DNA from 2 places in the Alteromonas sp. 5NS40-0096 genome. Region 1 is predicted to be linked to the other one. Evidence: predicted binding sites of a transcription regulator. Region 1 holds the regulator's gene; the other holds the start of a gene.
The links. Region 1 encodes FliA, which starts transcription of late flagellar genes. Its sites were predicted from a motif close to CTAAAGNTNNNNNNNNNNNNGCCGATA; they were not measured.

Region 1 (16,695 bases):
TTTTTCATACTCTTTTTTGATTTCGGCGTGATAGATGGGCCTTTGTTCTGAAGAAATTAACTTTTGGCACACGCCAACCGCACGACTTGCATTTGGTACATAAACAACGGGATGTTCGTAATGCTGCTCTATCTTGACCGCGGTGTGAGCTTTTGACGTCGTCGCACCACCAATCAGCAAGGGTAAATCAAAGGCTTGGCGCTGCATTTCTTTAGCAACGTGCACCATTTCATCAAGTGATGGTGTTATCAAACCAGATAACCCTATCATGTCGGCGTTTTCTTCTTTTGCGACTTGCAAAATTTTTGCTGTAGGCACCATGACGCCTAAGTCGATAACCTCAAAATTGTTACATTGCAGCACAACGCCCACGATATTCTTACCAATATCGTGGACATCGCCTTTCACGGTCGCCATTATGACTTTACCGTTACTTGAGCCCGCTTCCTTTTCCTTTTCAATGTATGGCTGTAAGTAAGCGACAGCCTTCTTCATCACCCTTGCAGACTTTACCACTTGAGGAAGGAACATCTTACCCTCACCAAATAGGTCGCCAACCACATTCATACCATCCATTAAAGGGCCTTCAATCACATGGAGTGGCTTGTCTGCTTCTTGCCTAGCAATTTCGGTATCTTCTTCAATGAAATCCGTAATGCCTTTAACTAACGCATGTTCCAACCGCTTAGTAACTGGTAGCTCTCGCCACTCTAAGTTTTCCTTCGCCGCTTCTTTACCACTACCTTGGTATTTAGGCGCCAAATCAAGCAGCCTATCCGTTGCATCATCTCTGCGATTGAGAATGACATCCTCAACCGCCTCGCGAAGCTCTGGAGGAATTTCGTCATAGACCTCAAGTTGGCCAGCGTTGACGATCCCCATATCCATGCCAGCCTTTATAGCATGGAAGAGAAATACGCTGTGCATGGCCTCTCTAACAGGGTTGTTACCTCTAAACGAGAAAGACACATTAGACAACCCGCCAGATATGTGACAATGGGGTAGCGACTGCCTTATACGGCGAGTGGCTTCAATAAAATCGACAGCATAGTTGTTGTGCTCCTCGATACCTGTAGCCACAGCGAAAATATTGGGATCGAAAATAATGTCTTCGGGTGGAAAATCGATTTTGTCCACCAACAAGCGATAGCTTCGCTCACATATTTCAAACTTACGGTCTTCTGTATCGGCTTGTCCTCTTTCGTCAAAAGCCATAACGACCGTTGCTGCGCCGTAGCGTTTGATAAGCTTGGCTTGGGCGAGGAATTGTTCTTCGCCTTCTTTCAAACTGATTGAGTTGACAATGGCTTTGCCCTGGACACACTGCAGGCCTGCTTCAATGATGTCCCACTTCGAGGAGTCGATCATAATAGGCACGCGACTAATGTCAGGCTCGGATGCGATTAGGTTTAAGAAGCGCACCATTGCTGCTTTCGAATCCAACATGGCTTCATCCATGTTGATATCAATGATTTGCGCACCATTTTCCACTTGTTGACGAGCAACATCGAGTGCGCTTTCATAGTCTCCCTCGAGGATCAATCGCTTAAAACGCGCAGAACCAGTAACATTAGTGCGTTCACCGACATTGACAAAATTGGCTGTAGATTGACTCATAACACTACTCGTGAGAAAAAGCTTCAAGACCAGATAGACGCATTTTCACATCTAACGTGGGGACGATTCTGGGTTTGACCGATTCAACAGCATCTGCAATCGCTTTGATGTGGCCAGGTGTGCTGCCACAGCATCCTCCGACAATATTGACTAAACCGGATTCGGCCCACTCTTTGATATGCGTGGCCATTTCATCCGCTTCCATGTCGTACTCTCCAAATTCATTGGGTAAACCTGCATTTGGGTGAGCAGAAACCAAGCATTCAGCAATAGTCGACATTTCGTCAACATATTGGCGTAGCAAGTCCGGACCCAATGCGCAATTTAAACCAAATGATGTGGGCTTAACGTGTCGCAGCGAATTATAGAAAGCTTCCGTTGTTTGGCCAGACAAAGTACGACCCGACGCGTCCGTGATAGTACCAGAAATCATAACGGGTACTGAGCGACCTATTTGTTCAAATGCAACGTCAACAGCAAAAGCGGCGGCTTTGGCATTTAGCGTATCAAAAATCGTCTCAAGCATGATCAAATCGACATCGCCTTCCATTAGCGAGATTGTCGCTTCAACGTAATTATCGACCAATTGATTGAAAGTCACGTTGCGCATTCCGGGATCGTTAACATCCGGCGAAATGGACGCAGTTCTACTCGTGGGGCCTAACACGCCAGCGACAAATCGTGGCTTCGAAGGGTCTTTTTGCGTGCAGGCATCTGCGGCTTTTCGAGCAAGCCTAGCCGCTTCTCGGTTAATTTCAGGTACCAAGCTTTGCATATCATAATCAGCCATTGATAATGCAGTAGCATTAAAGGTGTTAGTTTCGAGAATGTCGGCGCCAGCCTCCAAATACTCGCAATGTATTTGATAAATCAGTTCTGGCTGAGTCAGTACCAATAGATCATTATTGCCTTTCACATCACTCGGCCAATCGGCAAACCGCTCACCGCGATAATCTTCCTCTTCGAGCTTGTGCTTTTGGATCATTGTGCCCATCGCACCGTCAAGCACGAGTATTCTCTCAGATGCAAGTTGCTTTAGGCGCTGTTCTAATGATGATTCTTTCAATGGTCTACCTTTAACCTTTACTCAGATCTGCCAAATCGTATGGCGTAGTTTGATATACGTAGTAGTTAAGCCAGTTGGTAAAAAGTAAATTACCGTGCGACCGCCACCTTACCATAGGACAATTGTTCGGGTTGTCATCCTTGTAGTAATTTTCGGGTAGTGCCGGCGTTTCGCCAGAACCCATATCCCTTTTATACTCTTGGTCTAGTGTCTCTGGGTCGTACTCTGGATGTCCAGTGATAAACACTAATCGCTTATCCTCGGAAGCAACGATATAGGCGCCAGTTTTCTCCGAGCTGGCTAGTACGTTTAGCCCATCAATACTCTGATAATCCGCAATTGGCACTTCACCAAATCTCGAATGCGGCGCGTAAAACTCTGGATCAAAACCGCGCATCAACTCATTGTGTACGTCTTGGACTTGGTGCTGAAAAACACCTGAGAGCTTATCAGATCGCAAGATGCGGCGCTTCCCATAAAAGTGATAGATAGCAGCATGAGCGGCCCAACATAAGAACATCGTAGATTGAACGTGGCGTTTGGCCCAATCCATGATGGTCTTCATTTTATTCCAATATTTCACATCTTCATAAGCCAACATGGCCAAGGGAGCACCGGTTATGATCAGTCCATCATAACTCTTACTGGCTACTTCATCGAACCCTAGATAAAAGTTATCGACGTGCGCTTGAGGCGTATTTTTCGATGTATGGTTATCAATACGAATCAGATCGATATTGATCTGTAATGGCGTATTCGACAACATGCGTAGGATTTGAACTTCCGTTTCGATCTTATTGGGCATTAAATTCAAAATTCCGATTTCCATCGGACGGATATCCTGCGTTGTGGCACGCTGGTCATCCATTACAAAGATATTTTCACCACCGAGAACATTCAGTGCCGGCAGTTCCGCAGGTATTCGAATAGGCATACTCACCCCAATAGTGATGTTTAATTACCTGATTGTGCATCTAGACGTCTAAAAAAGTCAACAAGTTTACGTCTAGACGTCCATACGCTTATTTAAAAAAAGCCGGCTCATGTCGGACATAAGTAAAGAGAAACGTATGGGAAAGTCCAGTGGGCGACGCCCGTCACTTTTGCTCGAGATTGAGCAACGCCTCGATTGAGACGGTTAATTGCTTTGATGAAGGTTAACCAGAAGCAAGGCTTCAGCTTGTGGCAGGTCGCATGCTTGCACTAACTCATCAACAGATGCTCCGTCTTTGGCAAGTTGTACGGCTTTTTGATACAAACGAGTACTGGGATCTTGTTGTTCCAATTCTCTTTGTTTGTTTCCCAGTTGATCGAGTTCGGATTGATACGCGGTGAATTGTTTAGCCATGACCAGACTTTTCGCACGTTCCTCCTCAATCTGATTAGCAATATCTGATACCGTACGTGTTAAATCTCGATTAGCGAGTTTAATCGTACTCAAGGTTGATACTTGATTCGCCAATTGGCGTTTAAGACCAACAATAACTATCAGCAACATCGCTACCACGCCACCGAGTACGACGAGTATCGAAAAAATTACGGTTGGATTAAAAACGTGTTCTAACAAACAGGTATCTACTTCACACTTCAGCTTTAGAAAGGAAGAGGCACGATAGCTCGTGCCTCTGAGACACTTACAGTGAGCTAATTTCGTCCCACTCTTCGTCGCTTAACAACTTGTTAAGATCGACAAGAATAAGTAGCTCGCCATCGCGGTTGCTCACACCTTGAATGAATTTAGCACTTTCTTCTGTACCAACATTCGGCGCACTGTCAATTTCAGAGGATTTTAAGTAAACCACTTCGGCTACGCTATCAACCAAAATGCCCACAACCTGTTCATCTGATTCGATGATAACAATACGCGTGTTGTCAGTGATATCCGTTGGCGGTAAACCAAACCTTGCCCGAGTATCAATAACAGTCACAACATTACCACGTAGATTGATAATACCAAGTACGTACTCTGGAGCACCAGGAACAGGCGCAATTTCGGTATATCGCAATACCTCTTGTACCTGCATCACGTTAATGCCATAGGTTTCCTCACCTAATCGGTAAGTTACCCACTGCAACACCTCATCGTTGCTATCTGCTGCGGCGTTATTTGTTCTTTCGTCATTCATTAACTTGGCTCCCAAAGCTATGGCATCTGGTCGTTACTGCCTAAGCCATTGTTCAACATTGAAATAAGTTGGTACACGTCTACCAACGCGCACATTTTTTCTTTTACCATTCCCGCGAGCCAAGGCCGTTTGCCTATGGATTCGCGCCACTTAACATCTTCTTTTGACAAAGTAACGGTATTAACCAATTTATCACTAGCAAGCCCCCAAGGGCTATTACCTAACATGATAAGATATTGATAGTTTAGCGTCTCTGCCAAATTTTGGTCATATTTTTCTGGCATGACCCATTGCGCCGTATCCACAACGTTAAGTTTTTCTTCTCTATGAAGCATCACGCCCTTAAACCATTTTGGTTTGCCAATTAATGGTCCGACTTTGTCTAGGTTATGGATACCACCTAATGTCGTCAAGGGGACTGCCATTGTTAAACCCGCCACTTCAAAAAACAACGCCTGAAACGTGGACTCCAGCTGATCGTGAATTGGAGCAAACTCTGGCGCTTCGTTTGACGTTACCGCGACTTCACTCTCCGGTTCAGTCTCAATAGCGGGGACATCGATTTCAACGGGCTCTTCATATGCGTCATCTTGAACTTCAATCTCTGGCATTGCAACGGAAGCTTGTTCCAAAAGCTTCGCAGCGCGCTCTGTTGCTTCCGATGGCGCATCAGGCTCCTGCAGTAAGCCATCGAGATAGTCTTTCATGACATCTTCTCTTGCGAATGGCGTACTCTTAGTCATAAACGGGTCTCTTTTTCCAACTGTTCTAACAACTTTTTATAGGCATACACGCCTCGCGCTCTCGGATATGCTACCGAAGCAGGCGACTGCGCCTGGCTCGCGTCTCTGAATCGCGTATCAACGGGAATAGTATGTTCCCATAGTTTGTCGCCGTAATCCGCAATCAAGCGCTTGTGTGCATCAAGTGCAGCATTGATTCTTTTGTCAAACATAGTTGGCACTATCAAAGTGTCAAATTCTTTGGCTAACGATTTACCCATTATTTCAAGGGTATGCATCATTCTATCTAGCCCTTTCAAGGCTAAAAATTCGGTTTGCACAGGTACGATAACGCGATCGCAAGCCGCTAATGCATTTACCATTAGCACACCAAGTACGGGTGGGCAATCCATCAGCACGTAGTCAAACTCGTGGCTGACTTTGTCTAGCGCTTTCTTGAGTACGAGCCCCATACCACTTTGCATGCCCATTTGTCTGTCTAACGTAGCCAGTGCCATGGTTGCAGGCAAAATAAATAAACTGTCTAACTTAGTTGGACACAAGCAATCAAGAACGTTATCGGCAGTGACAGATTGATTATTAATAAAAATATCGTAAACCGAAGTGGATAACTCTTCAGAATCAATGCCAAAGTAGTAGCTCAATGAAGCGTGAGGATCGGTATCAAGCAATAACACTCTCTTGCCTTGCTGCGCTAGCAAGCCACCAAGCGTTACCGTCGTCGTGGTTTTACCCACACCACCTTTTTGATTCGCAATCGTCCAAACCTTCAAATTGGCATACTCCCTAGCACGACTTTCCCCGACTAGCTTTCACACTCTTACCCCATTTCCGTTAGGATACAGCTAGCAATATTCTCTAGCCCAATGTTCTTTTCTGAGATGTTCGCTTGGGCAACCGCTTGCGGCATCCCGTAGACCACACAAGACTCTTGATCCTGGGCCCAAATTTTTGCACCGCGACCTTTTAAGGTTCGGGAACCTTCTCTGCCATCAGCTCCCATGCCCGTTAATATTACACCGAGTACGTCACCGCCGAATACACGCGCTAAACTACCAAAAGTTAAATCGACACTAGGCTTATAACTGATTTTTTCATCCGCGGATACATCGGTCACTTTTATTCGCGCTTGGGACGACGTGCCTTCGATGAGCATTTGCTTGCCACCAGGGGCAAGGTAAGCATGGCCAGGTTTAAGAACATCCCCACTCACCGCTTCAGAAATTTCAATCTTACAATGGTTGTTCAGGCGCTGAGCAAAGGCCGTTGTGAAGGTGCCAGGCATATGCTGTACGAGTACAATCGGATATGGAAAATTTGCAGGCAATGCCGTGAGCACTTTTTGTAGTGCAACAGGACCACCAGTCGAAGCTCCGATCGCTAAAACCTTGTAACGTTTCCCAGAGCGAACCACAGATTTAACCGATTCAACGTTTACCGCGGGCATACTGCTGGGCACACTGCTCATCGAAGATGACACCGACGTGCGATTGCCGGTCAAAACATTAGAAGAACGTAAAAACGTAGTACGTGGTGTACGAGGCGTACTGGTACCTTTCGCGTCAACGCCACGATTGCGTGTAATACCACTACGCCTTGCGATCATACGCACTTTATTCTTCAACAGCGAAGACGCTTCTTTTCTATCTTGAGCGATATCCTCAAAGCGCTTTGGTAAAAAATCCAGCGCCCCAGCTTCAAGTGCGTCAAGTGTTGCTTGAGCACCATCATGAGTGAGTGAAGAGAACATTATGATGGGAACGGGGCACTCAGACATGGCTTTTTTAACAGCAGCAATGCCGTCCATAACGGGCATTTCTACGTCCATCGTGACCACATCGGGTTTGAGTGCTTTGATTTTTTCTATGGCTTCTTGGCCATTGCGCGCTTCATCGATAACTTCGAGTTCGCGATCTTCATTAAGAATTTCGCGAACTCTGCGACGATAAAAGGTCGAATCGTCCACAATAAGGACTTTATAGACCATTTACGGTTTCCTTTTATTTTTATTTAAGCGCCTTTCTAGCATAACGTTTTAACAGGCTCGGAATATCGAGTATCAACGCAATACCACCATCGGACGTAATTGTCGCCCCCGCCATGCCCGGCGTTCCCTGCAGCAATGCGTCTAGCGGCTTGATTACCACTTCTTCCTGACCAATCAGTGCGTCGACAACAAAACCCACTTGTTGAGTACCAATTTGCACAACAACTACATGGCCTTTTTCGCGATCGATTGTTGCTCCACCGCGAATCAACCATTCGCCAAGGAAAAACAGTGGTATCGCTTTTGACCTAACAATCATAGTCAACTGACCATCAACCGTATTGGTTTTCTTGATGTCCATATTGATGATTTCGTTCACTGCGCCTAGAGGCAATGCGAAGGTTTGTTTACCCACCACAATCATTAAGGTCGGCAAAATAGCAAGGGTAAGTGGTACCTTGATCTCAAGTCGAGTACCTTGACCCATTTTAGAATCGATATTGACTGTACCGTTGAGTTGGTTGATTTTGGTTTTCACCACATCCATACCCACGCCACGGCCAGAGATATCACTGATTTCAGTCTTGGTAGAGAAGCCAGGTGCAAATATCAGATTAAAAGCTTCTACGTCTGACATTCTTGCCGCTGCGTCGGCATCAAGTACACCTCGGCTAATCGCGATATCCTTAAGTTTATCTGGATCCATGCCTTTACCATCATCAGTGATAGTAAGCAGGATATGGTCACCCTCTTGTGAGGCTGCTAACTTAACAACACCGGTACTTGGTTTACCTGCTGCAACCCTGTCATCAGGCATTTCGATACCGTGGTCAACAGAATTCCGCACCAAGTGAACTAGTGGATCGGCCAGTGCCTCTACCAAGTTTTTATCTAGATCGGTCTCTTCACCCTCTAGCTCAAGAACAATTTCTTTCTTTAAGCTTCTCGCTAGATCTCGGACGACTCGAGGAAAACGACCAAATACCTTTTTGATAGGCTGCATGCGGGTTTTCATTACCGCGCCCTGCAGGTCGCCAGTCACGACATCGAGGTTTGCAATTGCCTTCGACATGTTCTCGTCGTTGAGGTTAATCCCTAGACTTAACAATCGGTTGCGAACAAGAACTAGCTCACCAACCATATTCATGATCTGGTCTAACCGTTTAGTGTCGACCCTAACTGTGGTTTCTGCTTGAGGCGCAGCAGGAGCTGGCTTCTTGTCATCTTTCTTCGCTGGTGCCGCTGGCGCAGCTTTCGCAGCGGGTTTCGCTGGCGCTTTCGCTTTGGCCGCCGGCTTAGCTGTTTGTTCTTTTTTCGCCTTTTCTACCGCTTTTGTCGCCTCGGCATCTACTTTAACTCTTGGTTTTTCCGCCTTGGGGGGGGCCGGCGCGTCAACACTAGGCCCTTTGCCAGAACCGTGAAGTTGGTCTAGCAAGGCTTCAAATTCATCGTCAGTAATTTCGTCATCACCACCAGCCGCTTCTTGTGCTTTGGGTGCTTCGTTTTTCGCAGGTTCAGGATTAGACTCTGAGCCAAACTGTCCCTTGCCATGAAGCTGGTCTAATAACGCTTCGAATTCATCATCGGTGATATCTTCACTATCCGAAGCTGGTGCAGCGCTTGGAGCAGGTGCTTCATCCTGTTTCGCTGCTGTTTGCCCAGGCGCGCCAGAGCCGTGCAACTCGTCAAGTAGCGCTTCAAATTCGTCTTCTGTTATCTCTTCGATCGAACCACCGTCGCTTGCCTGTGTAACAGGCTCAGGCGCTTCTTCTAACTCAAAAGCGGGTTCTTCGGCAGGTGCAGCCGCTGAAGTGTCGTCGGCATTGCCAAAAATGTTTTCATCAGGGGATTCAGGTTCGCTAAGTTTGTGTAGCACCTCAACCAACGCTGCATCTGCACTCTCAAGAGGTTCGCGCGCTTTTACGCGCTCAAACATCTCAACGACCACGTCTGTGGCCTGCAAAATGACATCCATCAACTCTGGGGTCAATGTGCGTTGACCATTACGCATTATGTCAAAAACATTTTCCGCACCGTGACATATCTCCACTAATTCTGTCAACGACAAGAATCCGGCGCCACCTTTCACAGTGTGGTAACCGCGGAATATGGCATTTAGCAAATCTGCATCTTCAGGATTGTTTTCCAAGTCTACCAGTTGCTCTTGGAGCTGTTCCAAGATCTCGCCTGCTTCGACTAAGAAGTCCTGTAAAATATCCTCATCCACATCAAACGACATGCGCCTGCTCCCCTAAAAACCTAAGCTAGACAGAAGGTCATCAACATCATCTTGACCTTGAACAACATCATCACGCGACTCTGCGTCAATAATTGGACCTTCTGCTTCTACTTTATCGTTCTTTTTCTCAGTTTTATTAGCAAAATTAGAGACTTCTTTTTCGCCAAACATTGTGAGCATGTTAACTAGGCTGTCTTCGACCTCTTTTACGAGCTCAATAACACGGCGAATAACCTGGCCCGTTAAGTCTTGATAGCCTTGTGCCATTAACACTTCAGTTAACAAACTGGTCAACTTGGTCGAATCGGCAGACGTTTGCTCAAGGAACTGGTCCAATTCGGTACACAATGACTTAAAGCCACCCAGTTCTATTTCGCGAGACATGAGCTTTTTCCACTCAGGCATCACTTGGCTAATGCGCTCCGACAAGTTTTCAGCGATAGGCATACTTGCCTCAACCGCATCCATTGTCGTGTTGGCAGCTTTTTCCGTTTCTTCAATAACGTAGGTCAAGCGGCTTTGTGCATCAGGAATGTCTTGATTCGCAAGACCTGCAATGCGCTCATCCAATTGGAAATTGTTCAAAGAGTCATGGAGCTGACGAGTCAGCTTACCGACTTCCGCAAAAAGCTCGATCGACTCTTTCAATGAAGCGGCTTCCAACAAAGCGTTAGCCGCTTCGTTATCACCTTGCTCCAAATACGTGACGAGCTGCTTTGCTTCTTCGAGCGATATTGGGACGTTAGAGTTTGTTGACATCCAGTTATCCTCTTATTATTTCAGGAGCGCCTGGATTAACCTAAACGTTCAAAAATCTTGTCAAGTTTCTCTTTTAGCGTTGCTGCTGTGAATGGTTTAACAACATAACCATTTACGCCGGCTTGCGCCGCTGCAACAATTTGCTCTTTTTTGGCTTCGGCGGTTACCATGAGTACTGGCAAATGTTTGAGCTTGTCATCAGCTCGAATGTTGCGCAGCAAATCAATACCTTGCATTCCAGGCATATTCCAATCAGTTACAACAAAGTCAAAATCACCTTGTTGGAGCATCGGCAATGCAGTGCTACCGTCATCTGCTTCCTGGATATTGGAGAAGCCCAAGTCTTTCAACAGGTTTTTTATGATACGTCTCATAGTAGAAAAGTCGTCTACCACAAGAATTTTCATATTTTTATCCAAAATGGCCTCCACTGAGGGGTTAAATTGTTATCGTTTAGTTCGTGGTTCTATTCACCAGTCCGCCATGACTGCATTCGTGATTTGAGTTTTAGCATGGCCTGACTGTGTATTTGGCTCACTCTTGATTCACTGACTTCGAGTACTTCGCCTATTTCTCTGAGGTTCAGCTCTTCATCATAGTACAAGGAAAGCACAATAGCTTCACGTTCTGGTAATGTAGTAATAGCATGTGCGAGCGCTTTTTGAAAAGCGCCCTGCATTAAATCTTCTAAAGGCGTGTCATTTCCGCGGTTATCATCGGTAGTCAGAACATCCTCAGAGACGCCTAAGTCCTCAATACCCACCAACTTGCCCGCGTTCACTTCACCGAGCATTTGGTGATAACTCGCGATCGGCACATTTAGCTTGTCTGCAATCTCGGCGTCTCGCGCGTCACGACCGGTTTCTTTCTCAACCTGATTGATCGCTTCTGTAATAGCTCGGCTGTTTTTGTGCACAGAGCGAGGCGTCCAGTCACCTTTTCGGATTTCATCGAGCATAGCGCCGCGAATCCTAATACCGGCAAAAGTTTCAAAGCTCGCGCCTTTGCTACCATCAAAATTTTTGGCAGCTTCCAGCAAGCCGATCATGCCGGATTGAATAAGGTCATCAACTAATACGCTTGCCGGTAATCTTGCCATCAAATGATGTGCAATACGTTTAACAAGAGAAGCGTGCTGCTCTACCAGCTGCGCTTTATCGACTTGTTGTTGGTAAGCAGCTGCTTTGCTATTCACCCTTGATTACCCGCCACACTGTTTTTATTCGAGATAAGCTGTTCAATAAAGAACTCCAGATGTCCGCCAGGCTGAGCTGGGATTGGCCATTGTAGTGCTTTAGCTGCAAGCTGAGTGATGGCCATAGACGCTGGAGAACTGGGGAAAGCATCAACTATCGCCTTTTGCTTTCTCACTGAGCGACGGATGTTTTCATCAAAGGGAACCGTTGCCACTAGCTCTAGTGCCACGTCTAAGAAACGCCCTGTTACCTTTGACAGTTTGCTAAAGAGTTCTTGCCCTTCTCTAACATCCCTCACCATATTCGCAACAATTTTAAACTTGAATACGCCGTGCTCTCTGTTCAAGAGTTTAATCAATGCATACGCATCTGTCAGGGAAGTGGGTTCATCACAGACCACAACAAGGATATCTTGAGATGCTTTTGAGAAACTCAATACCATGTCGGAAATGCCCGCCGCGGTATCCACAATGAGTACATCAATTTGAGAGCGCAATTCGCTGAAAGCGCGAATTAAGCCAGCATGTTCCGTCGGCGACAGCTCAGTCATAGACTGTGTGCCAGACGTTGCTGGAGCGATCTTGATGCCATGAGGGCCGGTGATAAGAATATCATCCAGTGTGCATTCGCCCGACAAGACATGGGACAGGTTTCTTTCCACCCGTAATCCCAACATAACGTCGACGTTTGCCAGACCCAAGTCGGCATCCAATACCATCACGCGTTTACCTTGCTTTGCCATCGAAATGGCAGTGTTCAACGTGATGTTTGTTTTTCCTACGCCACCTTTACCGCCGGTGACTGCTATAACTTTGATTAACCGTGATTGATTCATCTTTCGTAAGCTACTCGCTTGATCTTCGATCATACTGCTCGTGCTGCATTTACCACATGATTGCCTCTAGTATGATTCAATCCGTACTTTTTATAAAGCTTTGCGGCAGCAGATACGAGAGATTTTCCATCAGCAACTTTAATGTCCTCAGGGACTTGCTGTCCGTCGGTGACATAACTCACCGGAATTTGGCGCTCGATGGCAACACTTAATGCTTCGCCCAGACTATAACATTCATCGACTTTAGTGAATATGCATCCATCAAGTTTTACCGACTCGTATGCATCAAATATATGCTGCAATGCTGAATATTGCGTACTCGCTTGTGCAACTAAATATTGTCTAATGGGTTGCGTATTAGCCTGAGTAAAGTTCGTCAACTGTTTAATTAAACGACTATCGCGCTGACTAAAGCCCGCAGTGTCCACTAAAATAAGGCGTTTGTGACGCAACTGGAACAACTGGTCAGCAAGCTCTTCACTTGACTGTGCCTTTCGCGTAACACAACCGATGATTTTGCCATAAGTAGCCAATTGCTCAAAAGCGGCAATACGATAAGTATCGATAGTAATCATCGCTACCTGGTCTGCACCGTATTTCTGCGCGTAACGAGCAGCAAGTTTAGCAACTGTTGTCGTTTTACCTGTGCCAGTGGGTCCTACAAGCGCGACCACACCACTATGAGACAGGATATCATTACCAGAAACATTCACGCGATTAGCTAAAAGTTTTAAAACGTATAGCCAAGCCTCTCGTTCAGTACAATCCGCTGGCGTATAATTTACGAGTTGCTCGGCTAGGCTTCGGCTAATCCCCATTCCTTCAAGTCGCTGTGCCAAATACCTCAAGGTAGGACGCTGGCGGCGTTGCTTCGCTTCCATTAAGTCAGCAACTTGATGTTGAAGCACGCTGCGCAAAGAGGCTAGCTCTTCTTTAATGCTGTCTAATTCACCTTGCTTTAACGATTGTGACGGTTGGGAGAAATCGTCAAAGCCATCATTCACCTCATTAACTTTTGAGTCGACAAGCGCATCGGCTGAAAAAAGTTCGGGTTCATGTGCGGGCTTGGTTGCCGGTTGTGTCATACCTCGAGGTTGAGATTGGGCTCGGGGCTGAGAATGAGGTTGAACCGATGGCTGAGGTGCTGGCTGTCTTTGTGTTGACGTGTGAGGTTGTTGCATCGATTGCTGAGATTGCTTCTCCAATAGCGCTTTAAGACTATCGGGACCATCGTCACCGATAATCTCGCTCAACGTCGGAACAGGTTTTCCTGAAAACGATTCGTTTTTAGGTGCCACTTTGGGTGTTGGCTCTTTGTCATACGCGGCGACGAGTTCGATGCCGTCAGCGACTTTGCGATTCGACATAATAACGGCGTCTTGACCTAACTCGGCTTTTACAAGGCTTAGCGCCTCTCGCATATCTTTGCCAAAAAAACGTCTAATTTTCATTCCCAACCTCTTTTCTCAATCGCTGTCAGATTATTGACCTATTGAGCTAACAATTTTAATTTGCTTATCATCTGGCACTTCCTGATAAGACAAGACATGCAGTCCCATCACGGCATTTTTCAGGAATCTAGACAGTACTGGCCTCAACATTCCCGACGTCAGCAGCACCGCCGGCTCTCCGGCTAATTCTTGCTGTTGACTAACTTGCTGTAACGATTGCTGCATCCGGTCAGCAAGTCCAGGCTCGATACCAGCGCCATTTTCTCCACCCGCTTGTAGTGACTGGTGCAACATCTGTTCCAAGTCTGGCGCCAAAGTTATGACGGGGATTTCTTGAGCCCCACCGCTTATTTCTTGAACAATCAATCTCTTGAGCGCAATTCGGGTAGCAGAGACTAGGACATCAGGGTCTTGGCTCTTAGGGCCGTATTCAGACAGCGTTTGCACTATGGTACGCATGTCGCGAATAGGCACACCCTCGTAGAGCAAGGTTTGCAACACTTTCACCACAGTACTGAGCGGGATGATATCTGGTACCAGTCCTTCGACTAATTTCGGACTGTGTTTCGCCAACATATCCAACAACTGCTGGGTCTCTTCATGACCCAACAATTGGTAGGCGTTATTGGTCAAGAGCTGGCTTAGGTGAGTGGCAACAACTGTTGCTGCATCCACGACAGTGTAACCAAGGGTTTGGGCATGCTCTCGCTTGCTAGGTTTAATCCAAACGGCTTCTAAACCGAACGCGGGATCTTGTGTCGGTCGGCCCTCTAACTTGCCAAATACTTGACCGGGGTTGATTGCCATTTCTTCATCGTGGCTAATTTGTGCTTCGCCAATACTGACGCCAAGCATGGAAATAGTGTAGGCGTTGGGGTCTAAGTCTAGGTTGTCGCGAATGTGCACTGGCGGCACCAAGAACCCGAGCTCTTGCGATAACTTCTTACGCACGCCCTTGATTCGCGTGAGAAGTTCTCCTCCTTGTGTTTTATCGACCAGAGGAATGAGACGATACCCCACTTCGAGACCAATCGTATCAACGTGTTGTACGTCATCCCACCCGAGTTCTTTGACTTCTGGCGGTGGTAGGTCTGATTGATCCACGGCTGGTAGCTTGGTGGCTTCCTCTTTGGCTTTGATGGCCTGCCGGCTTCGCCAATATGCATAGCCACCAGCCAAAGCAGAAAACCCGAGGAAAGCCACATGTGGCATACCTGGAATAATACCCATTACAAACAGCACGCCCGAAGTAATGTACAAAGCCTGCTGGTTGCCCAGTTGTTTGGTGATTTCTGTGCCCATCTCTTGCGTTTCGTTTTCACGCGTAACAATGATCGCGGTGGCAACAGACAATAATAGCGAGGGTATTTGAGCCACTAGGCCATCACCAATAGTGAGAATAGTGTAAACCTCAAGGGCTTGGCCAAAGTTGAGATTGTGTTGAATCATGCCGATAAAAAGTCCACCGACAATGTTAATCAGCATAATGAACAAACCCGCCACGGCATCACCTTTTACAAATTTAGATGCACCGTCCATTGAACCGTAAAAGTCTGCTTCTGCGGTGATTTCTTCTCGACGGTGGCGGGCTTCGTCTTGGTCTATGTAACCCGCGTTTAAGTCCGCATCTATGGCCATTTGCTTACCCGGCATCGCATCGAGTGTAAACCTGGCGTTCACTTCTGATATACGACCCGCGCCTGCCGTTACGACTTTGAAGTTGATAATCAATAAGATGGCGAAAACGACAACACCCACAGCGTAGTTTCCACCAATTACCACCTCGCCGAAGGCCTCGATGACCTTACCCGCCGCATCTCCGCCCTCGTGACCGTACAACAATACCACCCGTGTTGACGCAACATTCAGCGCCAACCGCAGTACCGTTGCAATGAGCAAAACGAGAGGAAATATACCAAAATCAATCGGGCGCTCGGTAAAAACAGCTACCAATATAATGACGAGTGAAAGGGCGATATTGAAACTGAACAAAATGTCCAGTAACAAGGGGGGCATAGGCAGTATGACCATCCCCATGATGGCCAATAGCACAATCGGTGCACCAAGACCTTGGGATAACTTTTGCAGTTGTGCCTTATCAAAACGCTGCAAATAGGCCGATAACTCCATGGGGCAACTCTCTCACTATCAAAATTTTGACGCTTTTGTCGGATAGTAGAGTCAGTTTCAACATGTGTGCCAAGTTGCTAGCGAACCAGTTCTGGCGGGATTGGCAAGTCTTTCTTGAGTGGTTTAGGACGTTTGCCTTTACCTGCTTTAAACGCTTTAAGTTGGAAAACATAAGCGAGTACCTGGGCTACCGCCATAAACAGGCCGTGCGGTATTTGTTCCTCAACTTCGGTGGAGTAGTAAATAGCACGAGCTAACATAGGTGAAGGCACGATCGGCACTTCATGTGCCCCAGCAATTTTTCGAATGTGCATCGCCAGTTCGTCAATGCCTTTAGCCACCAATACTGGCGCCAAACTGCCATTATCATCGTATTTTAATGCGACAGAGTAATGAGTAGGGTTGGTCACTACTACGTCGGCATTTGGCACTTCCTGCATCATCCTGCGAGCAGCAGCTTGATATTGTAGCCTTCGGATTCTGCCTTTTACTTGGGGATCACCATCGGCATTTTTGCGTTCGTCTTTCACTTCCTGCTTAGACATT
Region 2 (16,695 bases), on a different contig from region 1:
TCATGGTCTTTAGGTCAGTTTTTAGGTAAGTAACGACTAACCTCAAGACGCAACAACAAGGTTACAGATTTATGAAAAGCTGGACATACAAACAGTAATCAACGAATTTTTAATAGCTTTTAGGTATAGATACACCTAATTTTAGAATATGAGATTGCATTTTTGCGCAAAGGAAAACAGCAAGAGCATTTTACCCTATATTTACCCGCGCCAAGACCGGTTAGAGAAGACATAACTCACTTTTTTGACCATTTAATAGGCATTTTGATGCGAAAGCATACAAAAAAACAAAAAAATAAATTTAAGGCGAAAAAAATCGGTAAGATTGTTGACAGCGCGATATTACGTCTTTAATATTCGCCTCCGTTGAAACACAGGTCCCCCTTAGCTCAGTTGGTTAGAGCGACGGACTGTTAATCCGCAGGTCCCCCGTTCGAGTCGGGGAGGGGGAGCCAAGTTTCGACAGAGTGAAATAGACTGTTCCCCCTTAGCTCAGTTGGTTAGAGCGACGGACTGTTAATCCGCAGGTCCCCCGTTCGAGTCGGGGAGGGGGAGCCACTCTTCAATTTTCCCAGTGATTCTCACTATCTTACCCACAGTACTATTTAATTCATCATTTCATAGAAATTCGACCGAATAACCCTAGTTTTATCAAGTTGTTTATCAACGCACAAAAAGCGATAATAGCGCACTAAACCAATATTTTACTTCCTGCGTAAAACGCCAAGTAAAAGCAGCAAACACAATCACAATGATTAATAGTGGGTAAATGACAGATTTTTTCCTTTTATTGATTGGTACCGTGCTGGTCAATAACTTTGTTCTTGTTAAATTTTTAGGCCTGTGCCCGTTTATGGGCGTATCGGGAAAGCTTGAGACAGCGATTGGAATGTCGTTGGCGACCACCTTTGTTCTAACTCTTGCATCAGTCTCAAGTTACTTAGTTGAATCCTATATTCTGCAACCGTTAGGTATTGGTTACTTGAGAACACTGGCGTTTATTCTCGTTATTGCTGTTGTCGTCCAATTTACGGAAATGGTGGTGCACAAGACAAGCCCAACCTTGTACCGCTTACTCGGAATATTTTTACCGCTAATAACGACCAACTGCGCGGTGCTCGGCGTTGCACTGTTGAACTTAACCGAACAACACAACCTCATTGAGAGCCTTATATACGGATTCGGTGCCGCTGCAGGTTTCTCTCTTGTACTCGTATTGTTCGCCGCGATGCGGGAACGCCTTGCCGCGGCGGATGTGCCCTCCCCCTTTAAAGGTGCGTCTATTGCTATGATTACTGCGGGCTTAATGTCTCTCGCATTTATGGGCTTTAGTGGATTGGTGAAATTCTGATGTTTAGCGCCGTTTCCGTCATTGGCCTGTTGGCACTTATCTTTGGATTAATATTGGGATACGCCGCGATTCGCTTCAAAGTAGAAGGGGATCCGCTTGTCGATCAAATAGATGAAATTCTGCCACAAACGCAATGTGGACAATGTGGTTACCCAGGCTGTAAACCTTATGCAGAAGCCATTGCTAACGGTGATGAAATCAACAAATGTCCTCCTGGCGGTGAAGCAACCATTAAGCGCTTAGCTGACCTGATGGGCGTAGAGGCAATACCACTAGATGCCGCGCATGGTGAGGAAGATAAAAAGAAAGTTGCCTACATCCGTGAGGACGAATGCATTGGTTGTACCAAATGTATTCAAGCCTGCCCAGTAGATGCCATCTTGGGCGCGGCTAAACACATGCATACAGTCATTGTCGACGAATGTACAGGTTGTGATTTGTGCGTAGACCCATGCCCAGTAGACTGCATTGATATGGTTGAAATTGAACCGACGACAAACTCTTGGAAATGGGACTTTGAGCAAACAAGTAAAGGTAATATTCCTGTGAAAATGGTGTCTTAAATGAGAATCGAAGAATTCGATACCATTGTCGAAAGATTAGCAAAAGGGCGTTTGTGGGACTTCCCTGGCGGTGTCCACCCCGAAGAGAAGAAATACCCTTCAAACCAAGCTTCAATTGGCCGTTGCGACATGCCAGAACAATTAATTCTGCCAGTAAAACAACACATAGGTGTAGAAGGCAGGTTGTTGGTGAGCGTTGGCGAACACGTACTCAAAGGCCAAAAGTTAACTCATAGCGCGCAACCTTTTGCTGTCCCTGTTCACGCGCCAACTTCTGGCGATATTATTGCGATAGAGAACAGGATAGTCGCGCATCCAAGCGGTTTGACAGAGCTCACCGTCGTTATTGCGCCAGATGGCAAAGACGAATGGTGTGAATTACAGGCAGTCTCAGATTTCCAACAAATGCCAAATGACATTATTGTCGCAGCGATTTGTGAAGCGGGTATCAGCGGAATGGGTGGAGCTGGCTTTCCAACACACATCAAAGCAAATGCGTCGAAGCCCGTTGAATTCCTAATCGTCAACGGTATTGAATGCGAGCCCTACATCACTTCGGATGACAGGCTCATGCGCGAGCACGCGTGGCAGATTCGCCAAGGTATTGATGTACTGGCTCATATTGCACAACCCAAAATGACCATTGTCGCCATTGAAGACAATAAACCCGAAGCCATAAAGGCGATGCAGATAGCCTGCCAAGGCAAAGACGATTTCCTTGTTGTCTCCGTGCCGACCAAATACCCTGCGGGCGGCGAAAAACAACTGATTCAGGTATTGACCAATCGCGAGGTACCGGGAGATGGATTACCTGCTGATATTGGCATAGTCATGTTCAACGTTGGCACCTGCTACGCTGTTGCTGACGCCATTTACAATGGAAAACCCTTAGTTGAGCGTGTAGTTACCGTGACAGGTAACGCCGTCTCTGCACCACAAAATTTTTGGGCACTGTTGGGCACACCTGTAGGCCACCTTTTGCAACAAGCCGGTTATGCGCCAGCCAAACAGGCGGTCCCACAAGTGATTATGGGTGGCCCTATGATGGGGTTCGCTGTTCCTACGGCAGAGGTACCTGTAGTCAAAACGACAAACTGCTTACTCGTGCCGGGAAAGGACGAATTGACCAACGGTGATGATGAGCGAGCCTGCATTCGTTGTAGTGAGTGTGCAGACGCCTGTCCGGTCAGCCTGTTACCCCAACAAATGTATTGGTATGCAAAAGCCAGTGATCACGACAAAGTACAAGAATACAATTTGTTTGATTGTATTGAATGCGGCGCTTGTGCGTATGTATGTCCAAGTGAGATCCCCTTAGTTCATTATTATCGTAAAGCGAAGTCGGAAATTCGTATTCAGCGTGATGAAAAGAGTAAAGCCGAAAAGGCAAAAGCCCGATTCGAATCTCGTAACGATCGTTTAGAGCGAGATAAAAAAGAACGAGAAGAGAAACACCGTTTGGCGGCAGAGGCTCGTAAGAAAGCCCAGCAAGGGTCACAAACTAAAGGCCCTTCAGACAAAGTCGCCGCTGCACTAGCTCGGGCAAAAGCCAAAAAAGCACAGTCTAACGACGAGGTTAGCGCGTCAAACACGCAAACGAAATCAAATGTCGCTGCAGCAATCGCCCGCGCAAAAGCAAAAAAAGCGCAACAAACAGATGCCCTAACCGCCGAAGCTCAAGAGGCAACAAGTCACTCTGCAACTGCCCAAAACGAAGATAATAAAGCAAAAGCTGCGGCTATTATCGCCAGGGCAAAAGCCAAGAAAGCGCAAGATGCGGCGCAGACGCAACAAAACGATGCCAGCGAAAAGGTTAACGAACAACCAGACAAGAAAGCCAAAATAGCCGCTGCGATTGCAAAGGCGAAAGCAAAACAAGCCGAGCACGAAGCGAACCAAACAGCTGATGACGTCAGCGAAGATAGCGCCACCAACGCTCAAACAGATAAACTGACAAAAGTGGCTGCGTCGGAACAAAAAGCCAAACGCGTAGAGACTGAGCAAGACCCGAATAATGACACGGCTTCGCCAGCGACTGTAAATGCGGAACCAGAACCGAGCATCTCAAAAACGTCTGACGAAGAGAAAAAAGCAAAGATTGCCGCTGCTGTTGCTAGGGCAAAAGCCAAAAAGAATCGCTCATCTGAGGAGCAACAAGCTGCTGAACTATTGCCTTCTTCAAGCAGTGAAGAGGTTGCAAACGCATCTGATGCACCAACAAGTGAGCAAGAGACAGACGAGTCAAAAATAGAATTGGATGATAAGCAAGCTAAAATTGCTGCCGCCGTCGCGAAAGCCAAGGCGAACAAAGCCAAAAAAGATGAGGTCTCATCCAAAGTCAGGCAAGTGGCAGATGACGACAAACAAGCCAAAATTGCGGCTGCCGTAGCGAAGGCAAAAGCGAAAAAATTAGCTCGACAGCAACAATCTAGCGAGAAAGAGTAGTAAATGATACCAACGCTAAAGCTCAATAGCTCTCCACACCAACGAGTGAAACGCGATACAGGCCAGGTAATGCGGCTTGTCATCTATGCCATGCTACCGGGAATAGCCTTGCAAACCTATTTCTTCGGTTTTGGTGTCATTATCCAATGTATTTTAGCGACCCTCACCGCCGTTGCTGCCGAAGCGCTTTTGCTGTTTATACGGAAGAAAAATATAGAGCGTACACTGAGTGACTACAGTGCCGTTTTAACAGGATTACTCATTGCCGTCAGTATTCCTCCACTTTTACCTTGGTGGATGACAGTCCTGGGAACCGCTTTTGCTATCATCATTGTCAAGCAGCTGTATGGTGGCCTTGGATTTAATATGTTCAACCCTGCGATGGTTGGGTATGTCGTACTGCTGATCTCCTTTCCCGCGGCGATGACAATGTGGTTACCACCAAACAGCCTGATGTATTACGAGGCCAATTTTGTTGATACGGCAATGGTGATATTCAGCAATTTCACCCAGTCCGGCTATGATATTCAACAGTTGCGAGTGATAGCCGACGGCACCACAATGGCTACGCCATTGGATGCAGTCAAAACTGGATTAGCAAACCAGCAAACCTACGGTGAAGTATTGTCTACGTCACTGTTCAATCAAGATACGATCAACGCTGCAGGAGTGGGTTGGGCTTGGGTGAGCATGGGTTACTTGCTTGGTGGCCTATATCTTCTGAAGATTCGTGTTATCAGCTGGCAAATCCCAGTGAGCCTAGTGTGCAGCGTAGCCGTGTTATCTTTGCTGTTCTTTGGTTATGACAGCGATCTTTTTGCCTCGCCTTTGTTTCACCTGCTTAACGGCAGTGTTTTTATCGGCGCTTTTTTCATCGCAACGGATCCTGTTTCCGCCTCGACTACACCAAGGGGCCGAATTGTATTTGGTGCCATGATAGGGTTTTGGATTGTAATCATTCGAAACTTTGGTGGGTATCCAGACGCTGTCGCCTTTGCGGTTATTATCATGAATATGGCCGTCCCTTTGATCGATTATTATACCCAGCCAAGGACATATGGTCATAAAGCAAAATCCGCGAGGAACTCCAACTCATGATCGATAAATCTATTGTTCGTAACGGTGCCCTGCTGGGATTATTTGCGGTGATTACAACAGGTCTCATTGCAGTCACTCATTTCAGTACCAAATCGCGGATTGAGACTCAACAAGCACATAAGTTAAAATCGCTTATCAATGAAGTCTTTCCTCAAGACAGGCATGACAACGCGATCTTAGACGATTGTATTCAATTGTCCTCACCACTTCTGGGGAGCACTGAAGCACAAACCATTTATCGAGCAAAACGACAAGACGAGCCCGTGGGTTTTGTCGTCACTACGATTGCGCCAAATGGTTACAGTGGGCAGATTAAAATGATTGTCGGCATTACCCTAGACTTAGAGATTCTCGGTACTCGCGTGATTGAACACAAAGAAACCCCAGGGCTGGGAGATAAAATAGATCTAGCGGTGAGTGACTGGATTTTAAGTTTCTCCAACAAAACCTTTTCCGATGACAATGCACGACAGTGGCAGGTCAAAAAGGATGGTGGGCAGTTTGACCAATTTACTGGCGCAACTATCACACCGAGGGCGGTTGTTGGCAGTGTCGCAAACACCGCCAGATTTGTTCATGACAACATGAGCCAATTACTTTCTGCGCAAACTAGCTGCCCAGCGAAGGAGTAAATCCGTGGTAGATTATCAGAACCTAACGATAGAAGGTCTTTGGAAAAACAACCCAGCACTGGTTCAGTTGTTGGGGTTATGTCCTCTCTTAGCCGTTACAGCGACCTTGATAAATGGTTTAGGCCTAGGCTTAGCAACGACCTTGGTACTCATTGGGTCTAATGTCACTGTCTCCCTAGTAAGAAACTACGTGCCCAATGAGATTCGTATTCCGGTGTTTGTCATGATTATTGCTGCCTTCGTGACAATCGTTCAACTACTGATGAACGCGTTCACATATGACTTGTATCTAGCGTTAGGTATATTCATTCCTTTGATTGTTACGAATTGTGCGATTATCGGTCGCGCAGAAGCGTTTGCCTCGAAAAACAATCCCCTACCCGCTGCTTACGATGGTTTAGTGATGGGAGCCGGTTTTACCGCTGTATTGATGTTGCTCGGAGCCATCCGAGAAATATTGGGCGCAGGTACCTTGTTCAGCGGTGCAGATCGACTACTCGGTGATTGGGCGCAGGTTATTGAGATTCAACTGTTTACAACAGAGCAGCCATTTTTATTGGCTATTTTGCCACCCGGCGCTTTTCTGGGGATGGGTTTTATCATAGCGGCGAAAAACGCGATCGATAACCACATTGCAAGTCAACAACAAGTAGCGGTAGAGAAGGTGTCTCGTGCTCGTGTTACTGCTGAAAACTAAAATAAGACCTCGCTATTGATTATGACTAACACAGACAAGCCAATCTCCAAAGCAGAGAAAGTCACAGAGATAATTCGAATTCTAGAAGCGCTTTACCCTGAAGTTCCTATCCCCCTCGATCACAAAGACCCATACACTTTGTTAGTTGCAGTGTTGTTGTCGGCTCAGTGTACCGATGAACGCGTGAATCAAATCACGCCTAAACTCTTTGCCAGGGCCGATAACCCGTTCGATATGGTTTTAATGAGCATTGACGAAATCAAAGAGATAATCAGGCCCTGTGGCTTATCTCCAATGAAGTCGAAAGGCATCTGGCACTTATCAGATATGATTATCAAGCAGCACAATGGCGAGGTGCCACAAGACTTCAAAGCACTAGAAGCCATGCCAGGAGTCGGCCATAAAACAGCCTCTGTCGTGATGGCACAGGCTTTCGGCGTACCAGCATTTCCAGTAGACACTCACATTCACCGATTGATGTATCGCTGGGGTTTGTCTAATGGTAAGAGCGTTGAACAAACGGAACGCGACGCCAAACGATTATTTCCAAAAGAAAAGTGGAACGACTTGCACCTTCAAATTATTTTCTACGGCCGTGAGTACTGCCCTGCTCGAGGTTTTTCCCTCGACAAATGTTTGATTACCCGTCAATTCGGCAGAAAGAGTTTCATCAACCAAGTGCTAAAAGAGCAGGCCAAAAAGAAAAAATAGCAAGGCTTATAATTGGACTTTCATCAAATCTTCTGCCAGTAAAACTGGTTTGCCTGTTTCTTTCGCCACTAGCGCCCGAATCGCCTCTCGCTGAGGGGCACTTCGATTCATAAAATGAGACAAGAGAATGCGTTTAGCAGCACTGTCATTAGCGATAGCTGCAATGTCTGATGGACGCATATGTAGCCTTGTCGCTACGCCCGAAGCGTGTTCATCGATCGCCGCATGCATAATGGCGAGATCGGCATTACGAGAAAATGCAGCGAAATCTTTGTTCGTGCCATTCATATCACCTGTGTAAGTAATTACACACCCTGCCACATTGATTTTCCAAGCCACAGCCGCTATCGGACCGTGTTCCACTGGTAAAGATTGAATGCGTATCGTCGAGGAAATACTCACTTCTTCACTGATGCGGTTGGCCGGCTGATTGACAACGCGTATAGGATATTGTTGTTGTGTATCGTCAAGGTTATCAGCAAGATACTGAAACGCGCCAGATTCACCAATTTGTCTATCAACAAATTGGGTCGTCGAAGGCATCAGTCTATTCCCACTGGGGCCCGCGATGACAAGCGGCTTATCACGGGGAGTAAAAAAAGCGCCCTTAATGTAAGAAGCAAAATCGGCGCTGTGATCGGAATGAAAGTGGCTAAACACAATCGCGTCGAGTGTATTCATATCGCCATGGGCATGATCAAACTGCACACTGCTCCCCGAGCCCGTGTCGACAAGCACCCGAGACTCGCCTTTGTACCAAATTAAATAGGAAGACGAGGCTCTGCCATCGTTGAGTTCTGGGCCGCCACTACCGAGCACTTGAACCTCAACGTCATCACACACATTGGCAAGTCCGGCTTGCGAAAATAAAACAAAACTGATCGCGCTGATGAATCTCATGTAAGCTCCTTTTTTATCACTATTGAAGTGACCGTAAAACGTCATATCTTCTTCCCGAGCACACACGATTGCTGTACCAAACTCAAAAAATACACCGTAAATCGCTAAAATACAGCTCTGCACCGCGAAAACTGTCATACTTAAGGGCTATAACTGAAGTTACGCTATTGAAAATTAACGGAGTTGCCGGATGAGAATGTTACACACTATGTTACGCGTAAAAGACCTTGAAAAGTCGTTATCGTTTTATGTTGATACCATGGGCATGACGCTTTTACGCCAGAGTGAAAACAAGGAATATCAATATACTTTAGCGTTTGTCGGGTACGGTGACGAGCAAAGTCAGGCAGTAATTGAATTAACTCACAATTGGGGAGAACACGATTACGATATGGGCACAGCATACGGCCATACGGCTTTCGCTGTGGATGATATCTATACGTTCTGCGAACAACTTAAAGCTAAGGGAGCTGAAGTTTACCGAGAGCCGGGCCCGGTGAAAGGTGGTTCAACGGTAATCGCATTTGTTCGCGACCCAGATGGCTACGCTATCGAGTTAATTCAAGAAGGTGAATAACCAAATGAAGCCACGTATTTTGTTTGCAGGTATTTGTCTCATTGCCAGCGTGAGTAAGGCTCACGCCTTTGATGTCATTGCCCACCGAGGAGCTTCAGGCTATCTTCCTGAGCATACGTTAGAGGCGGCTACCCTCGCCCATGCGCAGTCACCTACTTTTATTGAACAAGATATCGTTCTCAGCAAAGATCTCGTCCCCATTGTCCTTCACGACATTCATTTAGAAACCGTTACCGACGTGGAGCAAAAATATCCCGGAAGAGCGCGAGAAGATGGTAGGTTTTATGCTCTGGACTTTACCTTAAAAGAATTGCGAACGCTGAACGTTCACGAACGTACTGACAAACAAGGTAATCCTGTCTTCCCCAGTCGCTATCAAGGCGATGCGTCATTTCAAATCGCCACATTGAAAGAGCATATTGAATTGATTTCCCAGCTCAATCGACTGACGGGACAAAATATTGGTTTTTACCCGGAAATCAAATCCCCAGCCTGGCATCGCGAACAGGGCATCGATATCAGTTCAATTGTGATTGAGCTATTGAGACAATACGGTCTTGATTCGCCTGATGCACCGATTTATGTCCAGTGTTTTGACCATGAAGAGCTCCGTCGAATTCGACATGAACTAGGCGCAAAAATGAAACTAGTTCAACTGATAGCAGAAAACAGTTGGGCAGAATCTCCCACAGATTACGACTGGTTGAGGACATCAGAAGGGTTAGCATCGGTTGCCAGCGTTGCTCAAGGTGTCGGCCCTTGGATCGTTCAGCTTGTCGATATGCCTAAATTGGCACAAGGACAGGTTGTGCCCCAACTCTGGCTGAAAGAAGCCCAATCATTGGGATTGAAAGTTCATCCCTATACCTATCGTATCGATGCCCTACCGCAGGGTATAAGCGGAACTATGCTACTCGATATTCTGGTGGACAAGGTTAAGGCGGATGGTGTATTTACCGATCAGGTACCGCCTGTAAAGCAATTTTTAAACAAGTAAGTGCTTTGATGAAAAAGGGAGCGTAAGCTCCCTTTTGTTATGACTTGGTTAGTCTGACGACAACACGGCGGTTTTGCGCTCGACTTCGGCTATTTGTATTCGGCGAGATGTGACGTTTTTCTCCATGGCCTGTTACGGCAATACGGTCCATTGGCACGCCCATGGAAGCAAAGTAATCCTTGACGACATTAGCACGCCGAATTGACAGCTGTTCATTGTTCCATCTACCACCGTAACTATCGGTGTAGCCATCTAATAGAACCAACTCCAGCTCGTTATCCTCTTTGAGGTAGTCGCCGATCATCGCCAAGCGTTTCTTTGAGTACTTCGTCAACTCCACACTATTTTTTTCATAACTCAAAACAGTGTAAGCGATATCCTCAAAGCTGTACGGCAAAAGATTAGATACACATTGAACAAAATCGCGGTAGCTAGACGCAAAGTTAGCGGCATTTAAGCCCACTGAAACTTTGTCGTATTGGTTGTACCAATCTTGATAGTAAAGTGTTGGCCAATACCCTTTTTCTAACTCAGACAGCATGGTCCATGCGGCTTGTTCGGGCAAATCGCCATCGTACTGTGTGCGGATAGTCATATCTGCAATCGTCTTGCGGCTATGTCCGGGCATCCAGCTTGGAGGCATTGAATACACAGCTGCAACGCCAAATTTCTTGGGGAGCAACAACATGTCTAACTCAAACTCCATATTGAGCTGTTTTGAGGCTACACTCGTAAATAGCGCGTCGCCGTAACCCGGAATAGGATGAGAAAGAGTACAGGCTAGACGATTTTGCTGGGTCACCTGCCATTCAGAATTTTCTATTGTTGCAGCATACTGCCGCATTGCTCCGTGACTAGACAAAGAGATCACGGCAACTAAACTGATTAATATTCGACGCATTAAAAAGCCTCCACTTCAACAGAGTTATCGTCCGTTGGCGCGAAAAGTTTAGACCATATTGCTCGTGCTCATTGGTCTAAACAATACGGTGACGCTAACAATTGTTTACTTTTGCCAAGATTTACACAGACAAGTCTTACAAAAAAGGACAAAGCGCCTCGTTCATTGTGCCAAAAGTCTCGATTTGCGCCAATGCTATTTATCGCGAATTTGGGCCTGGTAGAAAGATGTGTTACGCCGCGCAATATGCGATAATTAATATTTACCGGCACATGCCTCACATCACATAAGAGCAAAACCCAACAAGATGTCAAAACAGCAACATGTATTGTCACAGCGCTTCCGTGGCTATTTTCCCGTCGTTATCGATGTCGAAACGGCTGGTTTCAATGCCAACCAGGACGCCCTTTTAGAAATCGCAGCGGTAACACTAAAGATGGATGAAAACGGCAACCTAGTGCCAGATAAAACCTTCCATCGTCATGTTGTACCGTTTGAGGGTGCCAATCTTGAACAAGCGGCACTGGATTTTAATGGTATAGATCCATTTTGTTCATTGCGCGGCGCGGTAGAAGAATCGGATGCAATGAAAGATTTGTGTAAATCGATTAGAAAATTGCAAAAGGATGCCGATTGTCAACGTTCAGTTATCGTCGCTCATAACGCGACCTTTGATCAGGGTTTTGTCAACGCAGCTATCGAAAGAAGTGGTATAAAACGTACTCCCTTTCACCCATTTGTGTCATTTGATACAACTAGCTTGGCCGGATTGACACTGGGCCAAACTGTACTTGTTAAAGCTTGCCAAGCGGCGAAAATAGCATTTGATCAAAAAGAAGCCCACTCAGCACTATACGATGCAGAGAAAACCGCTGAGTTGTTCTGCTATATGGTAAATCGTTACAAAGCACTCGGTGGCTGGCCTGTGGCTGAGTAATAGACGCGTCAGATAGCGAGTTTTTGCATTGCTATCGCGGGACATCGATAAAAACAAAAAAGCCTGACGATAGTCAGGCTTTTTGAATAAAAATAAAGCGTGAGATTATAGTTCTTCTGCTTTTTCAGCTAGGTACTTAGCAACACCTTCTGGACTTGCGTCCATACCTGATTTGCCTTCAGTCCAACCTGCAGGGCAAACTTCACCGTGTTCTTCGTGGAATGCCAAAGCATCAACCATACGTAACATTTCGTCGACGTTACGACCTAGTGGTAAATCATTAACAACTTGGTGACGCACAAGACCATCCGCATCGATTAGGAATGAGCCACGGAATGCAACGCCATCTTCTGGGTGCTCTACGTCATACGCCTGACAAATTTCGTGTTTAACGTCAGCAACCAAAGTGTATTGAACTGGACCAATACCGCCTTCGTTGACTGGCGTGTTACGCCATGCGTTGTGGCTGAATTGAGAATCGATAGACACACCGATTACCTCAACACCACGTTTTTGGAATTCTTCGAAACGCTTATCAAAAGCGATTAGTTCAGATGGACAAACGAATGTGAAGTCCAATGGGTAGAAAAATACAACGGCTTTTTTGCCTTTTATTGCTTCACTTAACGTGAATGAATCAACAATTTCACCACTGCCAAGAACGGCTGCAGCTGTAAAATCCGGTGCTGGACGACCTACTAAAACACTCATGATTGCTCCAATGTTTTCTGTTGTTATATGGGAGAGAGGACTCCTCCCGATTCTCAATTAGTCATATTGGTTCTTATTTAGAGAATACAAGTCTGAGCAGACAAAATAATTGCAAAACCATTGACTTAAATCACGACCTTTAAGAAAACGCGTTTCTAAATAAAAATTATTCGCAATTAAATCTTGATCGGTTGGAAAATAACAATTATTATCATTTGCGTTGAAGTATTGAGGTAACCTTATGTACGTTTGTATGTGTTTCGGTGTAACAGACAAAGCAATTAAGCAAGCTGTTGAAGAGAACGGCGTGGGCAATTTGCGTGAGTTACGTCAAACATTAGAACTTGGTACTCAGTGTGGAAAATGCGTGCAAATGGCGCAGCAAATCATCGATTCTACTATCATCGACGAATCCCTTTTCAAGAACGTGGGCTAGCTAGCCACTCTAATCAAATTCATATTTCAGTTGAGCGTAGTAATAACCGCCATTCATCCCTAGCGGAGACGTTGGAGGGTATCTTGCACCCGCAACATCACTAAATGGGTTCAGAGACGGTCGATTGTCAAACAAGTTCTGTGCACCAATTGTGAATTTCCAATCTTCGGCGAATTGATAGCTCAATTCCAAATCGACCACTATTTCTGCACTCCCCTCAATATCAAGCCCTGCAGCAGCATCGAGATGGTCTTCGTAAAACTCAGAGAAGTAACGCACTCGCCAAAGAGCACTGTAGGCTTTGTAATTCTGTGTCAACGCCATTACAACCCTAAAGTCAGGTAAGTTTTCCTCAAGCATTCTGATACGCGACGGTGCCAAGTTTGAAACGAAATCGATACCGCCGGATTCATTAAGCCTAGGATACAGTGTCACTCTGTCAACGTTAGTATGGGTCCAGTTGAAGGAAGTCGACAATGTATTCTCGATGTTGCCAGTGGCAAACTCGTAGTTCAACACGATATCGACGCCCTGAGTTGTCGTATCGAAGTCATTAGTGAAAAATTTCACACTTTCGAATATCTGGTTAGCAGGTACACCTTGTTCCACTAGGCTATTAACATCACTTTCGGTAAGTTGGATAGCCGATGTCGTGCTAATGCGGTCGTGTAATGTAATATGAAAATAATCCATCGTTACGAAAAAAGCATCGTTCCAGTAGTAAACCATACCAATACTCTTATTCACCGACTCTTCTGGGCGCAATGGCGTCGCCCCCACTTGTTCAGAAATAGGGTTGGTCGGCGGTAAGGTTGCTTGATCTTCCAACCCTCGAGCGGAAAATGCCGTTGTTACATTAATGACATTGCTCTGCCCCACCGTCGGCGCCTTGAATCCCGTACTGATTGAACTCCTAAAAGATAGCTGGTCGTTCAACTCATAACGCGCAGTAAGTTTCCCCTCAAATGTCGAGCCGAAGTCATTGAAGTGTTCATATCGAAGTGCAGTACCGACGAGTAAAGATTCCTTGAGATAGGTCTCGACATCGATGTACACCGCCCAGTTCGTGCGGCTCCAATCGCCTGCAGATTGCGGCGTGTATCCAGGAAAGCCGTTCGAGCCAACACTGAAACCTTGGCTTAAACCGGTATCGGGCTCCATGGCTAGAAAACCAACCTCATAGGAGTTGAGTTCTCCTGCTTTTTGATGATAGCTCTCCTTTCGCCATTCGATACCCGCAGCAAAATTGACGGCTTCATGCCACCCAAGATCTAAGAACTTTCTGACATCAAGATTAATGCTACGCTCTACTTGGCGAGCGCCTCCTGGATTAAAAGACGTAGGAGAATCAGGTCCTAGGGATGGGTTCACTGTGTTAGAAATCAAATAATCGATATTGGAATAGCCCAGGCCAATGCTGATATCGTAAGCCCACTCTGAAGGCGTATACCCTTTCACTCCAATACTCATCGCCGCGTCTTCAACACGGCCCCCAAACCGAGGAGCAAAACCGCCGGGTAACACTTCGTTAAATGCAAAACAATTGCGCCCTAGTGCCGTCGTATTGTCAGCTATCAACAAATAGTTGGGGTCATCGAGTACATTGTCATCAGTGATGAACACGTCAGGGCAACTCAACCCTTGATTGAGTCCATCGAGATCACCGACCAATAGCCGCGTATTCTCTGCTGTTGATTGGGGATCGGCAAAGACTCCTCTGCGAAAATGGGGATGACGAAAGTAAAACCCCCCTTCTATTTCTCTGCGAGCAAAATTTGAAAACGCATACCAACTGGTTTGCTCATTGAGTTGAGAGCCAAGGTTGGCCGCGAGTTTTACATCGCCATCAACGTCTAACGTCCCCCAATATTGGGCTGGATTTTGCACAAACTCATTGCCACCGTTGACTAGTTGTTGAGCGTCTGCCCGTTGTAGTGCCCGATTAGTATCATTCCTTTGACGGAATTCCGCACTTAAATTAGCAAAGCCATCTTCTCCCAAAGGCAAACCAATATTGGCGCGGAATTGGAAATCCTCACCATCTCCCTGGAAAAACTGGCCGCCACGGACGGCTACGCTACCACCAGAATTGGCATCGTTGAGGACGAAATTGATTACGCCTGCAATAGCGTCTGAACCATATTGGGCAGCAGCGCCATCTCTGAGGACTTCTACTTGTTTTACAGCCGAGGCTGGTAATACCGACACGTCGGGGCCCTGCGCACCATCGGACAACCCGCCTCCTAGGAAAGTTATCGCAGCGCTTCTATGCCTTCGCTTGCCATTTACCAGTATCAAAGTATGGTCAGACGCCATACCCCTAAGGTTTGCCGGACGTACTAAACTAGCTGCATCGTTAATCGATTGATCATTGACGTTAAGCGAGGGCACAAGGTTACTCAGCATGCTGAGGACGTCACTATCACCTTGTTCAAGCAATTTAGCATTACCAATAATATCGATGGGTACAGATGAAGAGACAACTGTTCTTGGGGAACTTCTGCTGCCCACAACGGCAATCTGCTCAATAGCATTCATCAGAATATCGTCTTCATCGTTGTTAACGGTGATGACAGGTAATTCGCTATCACTTGGTACAGGGGTGGCTTGTACGCTAAGTAAACCTTTATCGTCACGTACTACAATTAAAGACGTGCCGTGAAGTAACTTAGTAAGGCCATCGAAGTGAGAATAGACTCCAACCAAAGCTTGGGTATTCTCTTGTTCCGCTTCATCGAATGGGAACAATAAGGTGATGTTGGCCTGCCTAGCAAAAAGAGTAAGAGCAGTATCTGCGCGTTGAGCAGGAATAGCGAAGTCTGCCTCTTGAGCCATTGCGGCACAAAAGGAACTAAAGAAAAGCACGCACGTTGCAATCCACAACCTGTTAATTTTGAATTGCGCGCGAGAAAACCTACCTACCATCAAGTAGTGTACTCCGAATACCACGCCAGATTTGCTCCCCTTTCAACAGGCAATTAGGAGAGCTGACCCAGACGCTGCCTACAGCGAACTGTTCTAGCCAATTATTCCTGATTAAACACGAATTAAACGTAAACCGTATCATTGTTATTTTTCTTGTACTGCAAATCCCTAATCGGTCTAAGTGCCAATATTTATGGGAGCATTCGGTTCTTTAGAATATAAAAGTAAAAGCTACATGATAGCGGTATCAAAGACAATAAAAAGGGAGAAGAAAGCCGTCAGTAGGCCGTAATCTTAAGACAAGCGTTAAAAAGGGAGCGCTACGCTCCCTCTGAAAGCAATATCGTGAGCTCTGACACCCGCTCATGTTGAATAGAAAAACTGTTTTCTAGCGCACTTAACAAAGCCTCAATATCACCGACTTTGAAGTAACCAGCAACACGTCGGGATTTCAACGCCTCATCAGTAATCTGGAAGTGTACCGGTGTATAGCGCGTGATCTCCTCCAAAACACTGTCTAGAGGTTCACCTTTGAACACCAACATACCTTTTTGCCAAGCCAAATCATCTTCCATATATTCGCTTGATACGTTTTGACGCTGCGTGATTGCCTTCTTAACAATGGCTTTTTCGCCAGAGAAAACGAGTAGACCTTCATCAATGATGGCGCGCTGCCCCGTCAGAATTTTAGCGTCTTCATCTGCTCGTTGCACTGCCCTGTCTTGCACTAATACTCTGCCCTCAGTCACCACTAGCTCGAAGCTAGCATCCTCGACGATCTCGACGTTAAATGCCGTTCCAACCGCCGTTACGG

Region 2: the regulator FliA is predicted to act here: its motif matches at 10,898-10,924, upstream of AC27G9_RS18565 (flagellar protein MotY).

What each region holds. Positions count from the first base shown of each region.
Region 1 covers NZ_BAAJLQ010000003.1:524,466-541,160, reverse strand. Annotated here, with positions in the region: gene metH (methionine synthase) at 1-1,617, opposite strand, end outside; gene AC27G9_RS12355 (homocysteine S-methyltransferase family protein) at 1,622-2,683, opposite strand; gene metA (homoserine O-succinyltransferase MetA) at 2,694-3,617, opposite strand; gene AC27G9_RS12345 (DUF2802 domain-containing protein) at 3,822-4,250, opposite strand; gene AC27G9_RS12340 (chemotaxis protein CheW) at 4,318-4,809, opposite strand; gene AC27G9_RS12335 (chemotaxis protein CheW) at 4,827-5,552, opposite strand; gene AC27G9_RS12330 (ParA family protein) at 5,549-6,325, opposite strand; gene AC27G9_RS12325 (protein-glutamate methylesterase/protein-glutamine glutaminase) at 6,373-7,539, opposite strand; gene AC27G9_RS12320 (chemotaxis protein CheA) at 7,559-9,778, opposite strand; gene AC27G9_RS12315 (protein phosphatase CheZ) at 9,791-10,537, opposite strand; gene cheY (chemotaxis response regulator CheY) at 10,573-10,956, opposite strand; gene AC27G9_RS12305 (RNA polymerase sigma factor FliA) at 11,004-11,732, opposite strand; gene AC27G9_RS12300 (MinD/ParA family ATP-binding protein) at 11,729-12,601, opposite strand; gene flhF (flagellar biosynthesis GTPase FlhF) at 12,598-14,019, opposite strand; gene flhA (flagellar biosynthesis protein FlhA) at 14,050-16,149, opposite strand; gene flhB (flagellar biosynthesis protein FlhB) at 16,227-16,695, opposite strand, start outside.
Region 2 covers NZ_BAAJLQ010000007.1:98,226-114,920, forward strand. Annotated here, with positions in the region: tRNA gene AC27G9_RS18505 (tRNA-Asn) at 379-455, shown strand; tRNA gene AC27G9_RS18510 (tRNA-Asn) at 482-558, shown strand; gene rsxA (electron transport complex subunit RsxA) at 770-1,351, shown strand; gene rsxB (electron transport complex subunit RsxB) at 1,351-1,914, shown strand; gene rsxC (electron transport complex subunit RsxC) at 1,915-4,359, shown strand; gene rsxD (electron transport complex subunit RsxD) at 4,363-5,457, shown strand; gene rsxG (electron transport complex subunit RsxG) at 5,454-6,089, shown strand; gene AC27G9_RS18540 (electron transport complex subunit E) at 6,094-6,786, shown strand; gene nth (endonuclease III) at 6,808-7,497, shown strand; gene AC27G9_RS18550 (MBL fold metallo-hydrolase) at 7,504-8,535, opposite strand; gene gloA (lactoylglutathione lyase) at 8,588-8,974, shown strand; gene glpQ (glycerophosphodiester phosphodiesterase) at 8,979-9,971, shown strand; gene AC27G9_RS18565 (flagellar protein MotY) at 10,009-10,872, opposite strand; gene rnt (ribonuclease T) at 11,180-11,809, shown strand; gene AC27G9_RS18575 (peroxiredoxin) at 11,915-12,520, opposite strand; gene AC27G9_RS18580 (bacterioferritin-associated ferredoxin) at 12,762-12,956, shown strand; gene AC27G9_RS18585 (TonB-dependent receptor plug domain-containing protein) at 12,966-15,791, opposite strand; gene AC27G9_RS18590 (FecR family protein) at 16,202-16,695, opposite strand, start outside.